DNA from 2 places in the Streptomyces sp. NPDC007945 genome. Region 2 is predicted to be linked to the other one. Evidence: riboswitches for the same ligand, from Rfam matches in the RefSeq annotation. Region 2 holds a riboswitch; the other holds the start of a gene.
What was found. Region 2 has a riboswitch for cobalamin ahead of ACFZCF_RS19210 (ABC transporter substrate-binding protein). Riboswitches for the same ligand answer to the same signal wherever they lie in the genome.
Positions count from the first base shown of each region.

Region 1: linked by a shared signal. The riboswitch ahead of ACFZCF_RS07500 (ribonucleoside-diphosphate reductase subunit alpha) and the one ahead of ACFZCF_RS19210 (ABC transporter substrate-binding protein) in region 2 are both predicted to bind cobalamin.

Region 1 is NZ_JBIBJV010000002.1:485,457-491,158, forward strand. Features, by position in the region: gene mctP (monocarboxylate uptake permease MctP) at 1-1,418, shown strand, start outside; gene ACFZCF_RS07490 (hypothetical protein) at 1,496-2,101, shown strand; gene ACFZCF_RS07495 (GNAT family N-acetyltransferase) at 2,120-2,623, shown strand; cobalamin riboswitch at 2,658-2,798, shown strand; gene ACFZCF_RS07500 (ribonucleoside-diphosphate reductase subunit alpha) at 2,931-5,306, shown strand; gene ACFZCF_RS07505 (ribonucleotide-diphosphate reductase subunit beta) at 5,306-5,702, shown strand, end outside.
Region 2 is NZ_JBIBJV010000005.1:478,064-483,765, reverse strand. Features, by position in the region: gene ACFZCF_RS19225 (SpoIIE family protein phosphatase) at 1-64, shown strand, start outside; gene ACFZCF_RS19220 (ABC transporter ATP-binding protein) at 273-1,097, opposite strand; gene ACFZCF_RS19215 (FecCD family ABC transporter permease) at 1,094-2,125, opposite strand; gene ACFZCF_RS19210 (ABC transporter substrate-binding protein) at 2,122-3,132, opposite strand; cobalamin riboswitch at 3,321-3,445, opposite strand; gene ACFZCF_RS19205 (ArsR/SmtB family transcription factor) at 3,533-3,949, opposite strand; gene ACFZCF_RS19200 (heavy metal translocating P-type ATPase) at 4,045-5,702, shown strand, end outside.

The DNA of each region.
Region 1 (5,702 bases), on a different contig from region 2:
TCTACACCGCGTACACCTTCGTCGCCGTCCCGGCGGCCATCTACGCGGCGGGCGCGGCCGGATTCTTCGCCGTCCCCTACACCATCCTGGTCTACCCACTGATCTTCACCTTCCTGCCGCGCCTCTGGTCGGTGTCGCACAAGCACGGCTACGTCACCACCTCCGACTTCGTCCGCGGCCGCTTCGGCTCCAAGGGCCTCTCGCTCGCGGTGGCGGTCACCGGCATCCTCGCCACCATGCCGTACATCGCCCTCCAGCTCGTCGGCATCCAGGCCGTCCTGGACGTGATGGGCGTCGGCGGCGGCGAGAACACCCACTGGTTCATCAAGGACCTGCCGCTGCTCATCGCCTTCGGCGTGCTCGCCGCGTACACCTACTCCTCGGGTCTGCGCGCCCCGGCGCTCATCGCCTTCGTCAAGGACACCCTGATCTACATCGTCATCGCGGTGGCGATCATCTACATCCCGATCAAGCTGGGCGGCTTCGGCGAGATCTTCGCCGCCGCCGACGAGAAGTTCACCACCGCCAAGGCCGGCGCGCTCGTGCCCGGCGAGGCCGGACAGTGGACGTACGCGACGCTCGCCCTCGGCTCCGCGCTGGCGCTCTTCATGTACCCGCACTCCATCACGGCGACCCTGTCGTCCAAGAGCCGCGAGGTCATCCGCCGCAACACCACGATCCTGCCGCTGTACTCGCTGATGCTGGGCCTGCTCGCGCTGCTCGGCTTCATGGCGATCGCCGCCGGGATCAAGGTCCAGAACGGCCAGCTCGCCATCCCGCAGCTCTTCGAGGACATGTTCCCCGCCTGGTTCGCGGGCGTGGCCTTCGCCGCCATCGGCATCGGCGCGCTCGTGCCGGCCGCGATCATGTCGATCGCCGCGGCCAACCTCTTCACCCGGAACATCTACAAGGACTTCATCAAGCCCGAGGCCACCCCCGAGCAGGAGACCAAGGTCTCCAAGCTGGTGTCCCTCCTGGTGAAGGTCGGCGCCCTCGCCTTCGTCCTCACCATGGACAAGACGGTCGCCATCAACTTCCAGCTCCTCGGCGGCATCTGGATCCTCCAGACCTTCCCCGCCCTGGTCGGCGGCCTGTTCACCCGCTGGTTCCACCGCTGGGCGCTGCTCGCCGGCTGGGCCGTCGGCATGGTGTACGGAACGATCGCCGCGTACAACGTGTCGACGCCGAAGCAGAAGCACTTCGGCGGCTCCTCCGCCGAGATCCCCGGCATCGGCGAGATCGGCTACATCGGCCTCACCGCCTTCGTGCTCAACGTCGTGGTCACGGTCGTCCTCACCTTCGTCCTCAAGGCCGTCAAGGCCCCCGAGGGCGTCGACGAGACCTCGCCGTCGGACTACACGGCCGACGCCGGCGACGCCGGCGTCCGTCCCCTCCCGAAGGTCGGCGCCGGCCACTGAGCCGTCCCGCCCCTCCCGCAGGCCGCCCGCCTCCCAGGCCGGGCGGCCTGCCGCGTCCCCACCACCGAAGGGCCCCCATGCGACCGCGGACCACTCCCCCGCAGCTGCTCCTCCTCGCCGTCGGCCTGGCCGCGCTCACCGGCTGCGGCACCGTGACGGCCGCCGACCCGCCCGCCCCCGACCGCGCCGCCCTGGAGGCCCGCGCCCGGTACGCCCAGACCCGCGTCGAGCACGTCTACGTCACCGAGGCCGAGGGCTACGCGCCGGCGCTCCAGTCCGCCGTCGTCGCCGGCGACGACGGCTTCCGGATCGTGTACGTGAACAAGGACGGCGGCAGCGTCACGCTCAGCGCCGAACGGCGGCCCTTCCGCGCCGAGGAGTGCGTGGCCGGCCCCCCGGACGGCGACGGCTGCGAGACCGAGGGCGACGGCTGGTACCGCCGCACCGGCGACCGGCACGCCTACCTGCGCAACGAGAACGGCCTGCGCGTCGAGGTCGCCGCCCCGCTCGCCGTCCCCCGCGACCTGCTGAAGCGGGCCGCCGCGAAGGCCCACCGGGCCGACGACGCCGAACTCGACGCCGTCCTGCCGAAGTCCACCGGGCCGGACGGCCCGGTGGAGCGCGGTGACCTGCCGCCGGTCGGCGACGGGGCGCCCGACAACTCGGTGGGCGTCGGCGGCTGAGCACGGCACACTGCGGGCATGGACTTCACGATCAGGGCCGTACGGCCGGAGGAGTACGAGGAGGTCGGCGAGCTCACCGCCCGCGCCTACCTCGACGACGGGCACCTCACCTTCGGGGAGGACGACGACTACCTCCCGCTGATGCGGGACGTCGCCCGGCGGGCCGCCGAGGCCGAGGTGCTGGTCGCCGCGGACCACGACGGGACGGTACTCGGCGCGGTCACCTTCACGGCTGGCGGCGGGGAGTGGGCGGACATCGCCGGCCCCGGCGAGGCCGAGTTCCGGCTCCTCGCGGTGGCGCGCCCCGCCCGCGGCCGGGGCGTCGGCGAGGCGCTCGTGCGGACCTGCGTCGACCGGGCGCGGTCCCTCGACGGCTGCGTCCGGCTGGTGCTCTCCACCCAGGACCGGATGACGACCGCCCACCGGATCTACCGCCGCCTGGGCTTCGTCCGGGTCCCCGAGCGGGACTGGTCCCCGGTGCCCGGCCTTTCGCCCCTGTGGGCGTTCTCCCTGGACATCTGAACGACGGGACACAACATGTGGGGGGTGCCGAGAGGGGCGCCCCCCACATGTATGCTCGACCTCGCTGTCGCCGCAGGGGAATCCGGTGCGAATCCGGAACTGTCCCGCAACGGTGTACTCCGTGCGCTTTCGTGCGGAGGGAGTCCGATGACCTGCCGACGGTGCGCCCGGTCCGTCCGTTCCGGGTGCCGACGACGTCCGGGCCTCGCGGAATGGGCCGGTGGACGCGGGCGCTTCCGCGCGTGCGGAGGCCTGCCCGCCCGCCTCCCGCCGCCCTGACCCGGGCCGAGCGAGGGAGAGCCCCCACGTGACCATCGCGCCTGCGGGTCCGTCAGCTGCCGAGGCCGCCGCGACCGACGGCCCCGGGACCGTACTGCTGCGGACCCTGACCGACCTCACCGCCGACCTCGCCGACACCGACCCCGGCCGGGTCGCCGCCGCCGCGCTGCGCGGCCGGCACGCCGGCTCGGACGAGGCGGAGCTGCGCGAACTGGCCACCGAGGCGGCGGCCGGACTCATCTCCGAGGACCCCGCCTACTCCCGGCTCGCCGCCCGCCTGCTCACCCGCACCATCGCCGAGGAGGCCGTCTCCCAGGGCGCCGTCTCCTTCTCGGCCTCGGTCGCCACCGGCCACCGCGAGGGCCTGATCGCCGACCGCACCGCCGCCTTCACGGCCCTGCACGCGGACCGCCTGGACGCGCTCGTCGACCCGGCCGCCGACGACCGCTTCGGCTACTTCGGCCTGCGGACCCTGTACTCGCGCTACCTGCTGCGCCACCCGATCACCCGCAAGGTCATCGAGACCCCGCAGCACTTCATGCTCCGGGTCGCCGCGGGCCTCGCCGAGGACGACAGCGTCCGCGCCCTGGACGAGGTGGCGGCGCTGTACGGCCTGATGAGCCGCCTGGACTACCTGCCGTCCTCGCCCACGCTCTTCAACTCCGGCACCCGTCACCCGCAGATGTCCTCCTGCTACCTCCTGGACTCCCCGCAGGACGAGCTGGACTCGATCTACGACCGCTACCACCAGGTCGCCCGCCTGTCGAAGCACGCCGGCGGCATCGGCCTGTCGTACTCCCGGATCCGCTCGCGCGGTTCGCTGATCCGCGGCACCAACGGCCACTCCAACGGCATCGTGCCCTTCCTGAAGACGCTGGACGCCTCGGTCGCCGCCGTGAACCAGGGCGGCCGCCGCAAGGGCGCCGCCGCCGTCTACCTGGAGACCTGGCACGCGGACATCGAGGAGTTCCTGGAGCTCCGCGACAACACCGGCGAGGACGCCCGCCGCACCCACAACCTGAACCTCGCCCACTGGATCCCGGACGAGTTCATGCGCCGGGTGAACGCGGACGCCGAGTGGTCGCTCTTCTCCCCCGCCGACGTCCCCGAGCTGGTCGACCTGTGGGGCGAGGAGTTCGACGCCGCCTACCGCGCCGCCGAGGCGAAGGGCCTGGCCCGCCGCACGATCCCGGCCCGCGACCTGTACGGCCGGATGATGCGGACCCTGGCGCAGACCGGCAACGGCTGGATGACCTTCAAGGACGCCTCGAACAGGACGGCCAACCAGACCGCCGAGCCCGGCGCGGTCGTCCACTCCTCCAACCTCTGCACCGAGATCATCGAGGTGACGAACGACGGCGAGACGGCCGTCTGCAACCTCGGCTCGATCAACCTGGGCGCCTTCGTCCACCCCGAGATCCAGGGCATCGACTGGGCCCGCCTGGACGACACGGTCCGCACCGCCGTCACCTTCCTCGACCGGGTCGTCGACATCAACTTCTACCCGACCGAGCAGGCCGGGAGGTCCAACGCCGAGTGGCGCCCGGTGGGCCTGGGCGCGATGGGCCTCCAGGACGTCTTCTTCAAGCTGCGGCTGCCCTTCGACTCCCCCGAGGCGAAGGCGCTGTCCGCGAAGATCGCCGAGCGGATCATGCTGGCGGCCTACGAGGCCTCCGCGGACCTCGCGGAGCGCAGCGGCCCGCTGCCGGCCTGGGAGCGGACCCGTACCGCCCGGGGCGTGCTGCACCCGGACCACTACGACGTCGAGCTCGCCTGGCCGGAGCGCTGGGCGGCGCTGCGCGAGCGGATCGCCGCGGTCGGCATGCGCAACTCCCTCCTCCTCGCCATCGCCCCGACGGCGACCATCGCCTCGATCGCCGGCGTCTACGAGTGCATCGAGCCGCAGGTCTCCAACCTCTTCAAGCGCGAGACGCTCTCCGGCGAGTTCCTCCAGGTCAACTCGTACCTCGTCCAGGAGCTGAAGCGGCTCGGCGTCTGGGACGCGCAGACCCGCGAGGCGCTGCGCGAGTCCAACGGCTCCGTGCAGGGCTTCTCCTGGGTGCCGGCCGAGGTCCGCGAGCTGTACCGGACGGCGTGGGAGATCCCGCAGCGCGGCCTGATCGACATGGCCGCGGACCGCACGCCCTTCCTCGACCAGTCCCAGTCCCTGAACCTCTTCATGGAGACGCCGACCATCGGCAAGCTGTCGTCGATGTACGCGTACGCCTGGAAGCGCGGCCTGAAGACCACGTACTACCTGCGCTCGCGCCCGGCGACGAGGATCGCCCGCGCCGCCCAGGCGTCCGCGACCACCACCGCCCCCCTCCCCGTCCAGCAGGTCGCCGACCCCGACGCGGTCGCCTGCTCCCTGGAGAACCCCGAGTCCTGCGAGGCCTGCCAGTGATGACCACCCGTACGCACAACCTCCTGGACCCGGGCTTCGAGCTGACGCTCCGCCCGATGCGCTACCCCGACTTCTACGAGCGCTACCGGGACGCCATCAAGAACACCTGGACCGTCGAGGAGGTCGACCTCCACTCGGACGTCGCCGACCTCGCCAAGCTCACCCCGGGCGAGCAGCACATGATCGGCCGCCTCGTCGCGTTCTTCGCGACCGGCGACTCGATCGTGGCGAACAACCTGGTGCTGACGCTCTACAAGCACATCAACTCTCCGGAGGCGCGCCTCTACCTGAGCCGCCAGCTCTTCGAGGAGGCCGTGCACGTCCAGTTCTACCTGACCCTCCTGGACACGTACCTGCCCGATCCGGAGGACCGCGCGGCGGCGTTCGCGGCGGTGG
Region 2 (5,702 bases):
GAGAATCGCCCCGGCTCCGGACCTCGCCTCGCCGCCGGCTCCCGTCGCGCGCCCGGGCCCCTGACCCGCCGACCGCACCCCGGGAGGTGCCCGGCCGTCACTGCTCCGCGGCCGGCGCCTCCGCCGCCTCCGCCGTGAAGGTCTCGCAGGCGCGTTCCACGGCCTCACCCCGGGAGGGCAGGTCGACCCGGTCGACGGCGAAGAAGGTCTCCCGGGTCCGCGTCAGGATCTCGGCGGCCCGCCCCGGCAGGGCGCGAACGGGCCACCGGCCGTCAGTCGTCCCGGTGTGCCGTGCCGAGGAACCGGATGTGGGGGCGGCCGTCAGGGCCGGGGTGGGTGACGGCGGCCCGGACGCCGTAGACCTCCGCGACGAGCCGCTCGGTGAGGACCTCGCGGACCGGTCCGGCCGCCACGACGCGCCCCTCGCGCAGCACCACCAGGTGGTCGCAGTGCATCGCGGCGAGGTTGAGGTCGTGCAGGGCCACCACGCAGGTCAGCGGCAGGGCGGAGACGAGGGCCAGGAGGTCCAGCTGGTGCTGGATGTCGAGGTGGTTCGTCGGCTCGTCGAGCAGCAGTTCCCGCGGTTCCTGCGCGAGGGCGCGGGCGATCTGGACGCGCTGCCGCTCCCCGCCGGACAGGGTCCGCCAGGTGCGGTGGGCCCGGTGGGTGAGGCCGGTGCGGGCCAGGGCGGACCGTACGGCCTCCTCGTCGGCGGCCGTCGCGGGCGACCAGGCCCTGCGGTGCGGGACCCGGCCGAGGCGCACGGCTTCGGCCACGGTGAGGTCGACCTGGGTGTCGGCGTGCTGCTCGACGACCGCGACCCGCCGGGCCAGGGCGCGGCGCGGCACGGCGGCGAGCGGCGCGCCGTCCAGGGTCACGATCCCGGCGTCCGGCGCCAGGACGCCCGCCAGGACCCGCAGGAGGGTGGACTTCCCCGAGCCGTTCGGACCGAGCAGCCCGGTGAGCGTGCCCGGGCGCGGCGCCAGCGTCACGCCGTCCAGGACGAGCGCGCCCCCGGCCGTGCGGGAGATCCGCTCGGCGCGGAGCCCGGTGCCGGTGTCGACGGGAGTCGTACGGGCCGACGGCGTGGCGGTCATCGGGCGCTCCGGGTGCGGTACAGGACGAGGACGAACGCGGGGACGCCGATCAGCGAGGTGACCACGCCGACCGGTACCTCCTGCGGGTCGAGGACCGTGCGGGCGAGCGTGTCGGCCCAGACGAGGAACACGGCACCGGCGAGCGCGGCCAGCGGCAGCAACCGGGCGTGCCCCGGGCCGGTGAGGGCGCGGACCGCGTGCGGCAGGACCAGGCCGACGAAGCCGATCGCGCCCGCCGAGGACACCAGGACGGCGGTCAGCAGGGCGGTCACGGAGAGGAGGACGAGACGGGTCCGCGCCACGGACACGCCGAGGGTCGCCGCCGCGTCCTCGCCGAACGCGAAGGCGTCGAGGGTACGGGCGTGTCCGCCGCACACGAGGAGCGCGCCGGCGAGCACGGCCGCGCACGCCGCGACGTCGGTCCAGTCCGCCCCGCTGAGCGAGCCCAGCAGCCAGAAGAGGACGCCGCGGGTGGTCTCGGCGTCGGCGGCGGTCATCACGACGAAGGAGGTCAGGGCGGAGAAGAGCTGCATGGCCGCGACCCCCGCGAGGACGACGCGGTCCGTCGACCCGCCCAGGGTGTGGCTCAGCAGCAGGACCAGGGCGAAGGAGCAGACCGCGCCCAGGAAGGCGCCGCCGGTGACGGAGACCAGGCCGCCGCCGGCGCCGAGGACGACCACCGCGACCGCTCCGGTCGACGCGCCGGAGGAGACGCCGAGGACGAACGGGTCGGCGAGCGGATTGCGCAGCAGCGACTGCATCACCGCCCCGCAGACGGCGAGTCCGGCCCCGCACACGGCCGCGAGGAGGGTGCGGGGCAGCCGCAGCTCCCAGACGATGCCCTCGCGGATCGCGCTCAGGCCGGACGGTTCCCCGCCGAGGTGCGCGGCGACGACGGACCAGGCGTCGGCGACTCGGATGTCGGCCGGGCCGAGGGTGACGGCGAGCGCGACCGAGAGGCAGAGGAGGGCGGTCCCGGCGGCCCCGGCGAGCGGCGTGAGCGCGCGGGAGGACCGTGCCGGGGTCACGTGGCGAGCCCGTGCGCGCGCAGGGCGGCGGCCAGCTGCTCGATGCCTTCCACGGTGCGGATGGTGGGGTTCATGGCCTGGCCGCTGAGGATCACGTACCGCTTCTTCCTGACCGCGGTCATGTTCCGGGTGACCGGGTGCGACTCCAGGAACTCGATCTTCTTGGCGGCGCTCTCGGCCGACTGCGCCTGGCGGGTCAGGTCGGCGATGACCAGCACGTCGGGGTCGCGGTCCACGACCGTCTCCCAGTTGATCTGGGGCCACTCCTCCTTGGTGTCGTCGAAGACGTTCTTCACGCCGAGCGTCCCGCTGATGATCCCGGGCGCGCCGCAGCAGCCGGCCATGTAGGGCCCCTGCGAGTCGGAGAACCAGTACAGGACGGACGCGCCGCCGAAGTCGGCGCCGGCCTTGGCCTTCGCCACCCGGGCGCGGAGCTCCGCGACGAGCTTCTCGCCGCGCTCCGGAACGCCGAAGATCCTCGCCAGGTCGCGGACCTCGCCGTACACGGCGTCCATCGTGAGGGGCTCGGTCCGCACGCCGTCGCCGTCCCCGCCGTTGTCCTTGCCGACGCAGTCGGCAGGGGAGAGGTACGTGGGGACGCCGAGCTTCGTGAACCGCTCGCGGGGCGCCACACCGCCCTTGCCCAGGGTGTAGAGGAAGGAGGCGCTGACGAAGTCGGGTTCGGCGTCGAGGACCTTCTCGAACGACGGGTAGCGCTCGGCGAGCCGTGGCACGGACGCGTTCGCCTTCTCCAGGCCCTTGAGCACGGGGTCCGTCCAGGTGGCGGTGCCCGCCATCCGGTCGGCGAGGCCGAGGGAGAGCAGGATCTCGGCCGATCCCTGGTCGAGGGCGACGGCCCGGCGCGGCGGGGCGGCGACCTCGACGCGCTGTCCGCAGTTGTCGAGGCGGACGGGGTACCCGGCGGAGTCCGACCCCTTCGCTCCGGACGGGCCGGGCGAGGCCGTCCCGCCGGCGCCGCAGCCGGCGAGGAGCACGGCACCGGCCAGGAGCGGCGCGGCGGCCCGGGCGCGGCGGGAGCGGAAGGGACGGAGGGAACGGAGCGAACGGGAAGGCCGGGGTGTGCGGGCGGGAGGTGCGAAGGGCACGGGAAGGGTCCTCTGCGTCACGGCTCATGCGCGGAGCCTGATGTACGGTGCTTCCCGGACGCCGTACGATCGCCGCCCGGGCCGCCAGCAGGTCTTCGGACTCGGGGTCGTCCGGACGGAACGCCTTCCCAGACCCCCTCGGGGCCCAGTGGCCGATGTCCCGCCCGTCACCCTCACCGCTGCGCGTCAGTTCCGGATTCCCACCGGATTCCCTGACCCGTGCGCGTACCGCGTGGATACGTGCAGAGGTTCGACTGGCCTCGGCAAACTACCACGGCCCGATCTTGCTCCCCTCGGCGGACTACCCGCGCGCGGCGCCGCCCGCGTCCGCGCCCGCCGGGGTCCCGGCGGCCGACGCGTCGAGTTCGGCGGGCAGGTCGCGGACGCCGAGGCGCAGGTGCTCGACGTGGTGCAGCGCCTGGTCGAGGAGTTCGGCGACGTGGTTGTCGTAGAGGGCGTAGACGATCGAGCGGCCGTGGCGCTCGCCGGTCACCAGGCCGAGGTTGCGCAGCAGGCGCAGTTGGTGGGAGCAGGCGGAGGGCTCCATGCCGACGGCCGTCGCCAACTCGCCGACCGACGAAGGGCCTTCGCGCAGGCGCGCCAGGATGTACAGCCGCGAGGGCGTGGCGAGGGCCTGGAGCGTCGCGGCGACGTCGGTGGCGCCGACCGCGTCGAGGCGTTCGCGCGTGGTGCTGGTGGCAATCGGTCCGTGGCCCATGGGACCATGATACGGACGACACCTGAAGACCTATTCATGTGTTCCTGTATGGTGGGCCTGTCGTCCCGCCGGCCCCCGTGAAGGGTTGCTTCGCCATGTCCTCCGTCCTGCAGAGCCCCGGGCCGCCCACCCCCGTCGCCCCCTCGCCCGCGGACCGCGTACCGCCCCGCCGACGCACCCGCCTCCTGGCACTGCCCGAGGTCCGCTGGGCGCTCGCCGCCCTGCTGTGCTTCCTCGCCGCGCTCCCGGCGTACCTGCTGGACGCCCCGGCCTGGTTGTGGGGCCCGCTGTTCGCGGCCACGTACGCCACCGGCGGCTGGGAGCCCGGCTGGGAGGGCCTGAAGGCGCTCAGGGAGCGGACCCTCGACGTGGACCTCCTGATGGTGGTGGCCGCGCTCGGCGCCGCCGCCATCGGTCAGATCCTCGACGGCGCGCTGCTCATCGTCATCTTCGCCACCTCCGGCGCGCTGGAGGCCGTCGCCACCGCCCGGACCGCGGACTCCGTGCGCGGTCTGCTCGACTTGGCACCGGAGACGGCGACGCGGATCGCGGCCGACGGCACGGAGGAGGTCGTCCCGGCCGGCTCCCTCGCCGTCGGCGACCTCGTCCTCGTCCGGCCCGGCGAGCGGATCGGCGCCGACGGCCGGGTCCTGGACGGCGCGAGCGACGTCGACCAGGCCACCATCACCGGCGAACCGCTGCCCGCGGCCAAGCGGCCCGGCGACGAGGTCTTCGCCGGCACCCTGAACGGCTCCGGCGCCCTGCGCGTGCGGGTCGAACGCGACCCGTCGGAATCGGTGATCGCCCGGATCGTCGCGATGGTCGAGGAGGCCGCCGAGACCAAGGCGCCGACCCAACTCTTCATCGAGAAGGTCGAACAGCGCTACAGCCTCGCCATGGTCGCCGTCACCCTGCTGGTCTTCACGGTCCCGCTGCTGCTCGGCTCCGACCTCCGGTCCACCCTGCTCCGGGCCATGACCTTCATGATCGTCGCCTCACCGTGCGCCGTCGTCCTCGCCACCATGCCCCCGCTCCTCTCCGCCATGGCCAACGCCGGCCGCCACGGCGTCCTGGTGAAGTCGGCCGTGGTCATGGAACGCCTCGGGCAGATCGACGCGGTGGCCCTGGACAAGACCGGCACCCTCACCGAAGGCACCCCCCGCGTCACCGGCGTCCACCCCCTGGCGGGCGCCGGCCTCGACGCCGACGGCGTCCTCGGTGCCGCCGCGGCGGCCGAGCACCCGAGCGAGCACCCCCTCGCCCGCGCCGTCGTCGAAGCGGCCCGCGCGCGTGGCCTCGAGACGCCGCCGGCCGAGGGCTTCGCCTCCACCCCCGGCACGGGCGTCAGCGCCACCGTGGACGGCCGCGTCGTCGCCGTCGGCAGCCCCGCCCGCCTCCTCGACGACCCCGCGCACCCGGCCGCCGTCCTCGCCGACGGCCTGGAGGCGGAGGGACACACCGCCGTCGTGGTCACCGTCGACGGGCTCCCGGTCGGAGTCCTCGGCATCGCCGACCGGCTCCGCCCCGAGGCCGCCACCGCCACCCGCGCCCTCGCCGAACTGACCGGTCGCGCACCGGTGCTGGTCACCGGCGACAACCCGCGCGCCGCCGCCCGCCTCGCCGCCGAGGTCGGCATCACCGACGTACGGGCGGGGCTGCTGCCCCAGGACAAGGTCGCCGCCGTCCACGAGCTGCGCGACGCGGGTGCCAAGGTCCTCGTCGTCGGGGACGGCGTCAACGACGCCCCCGCACT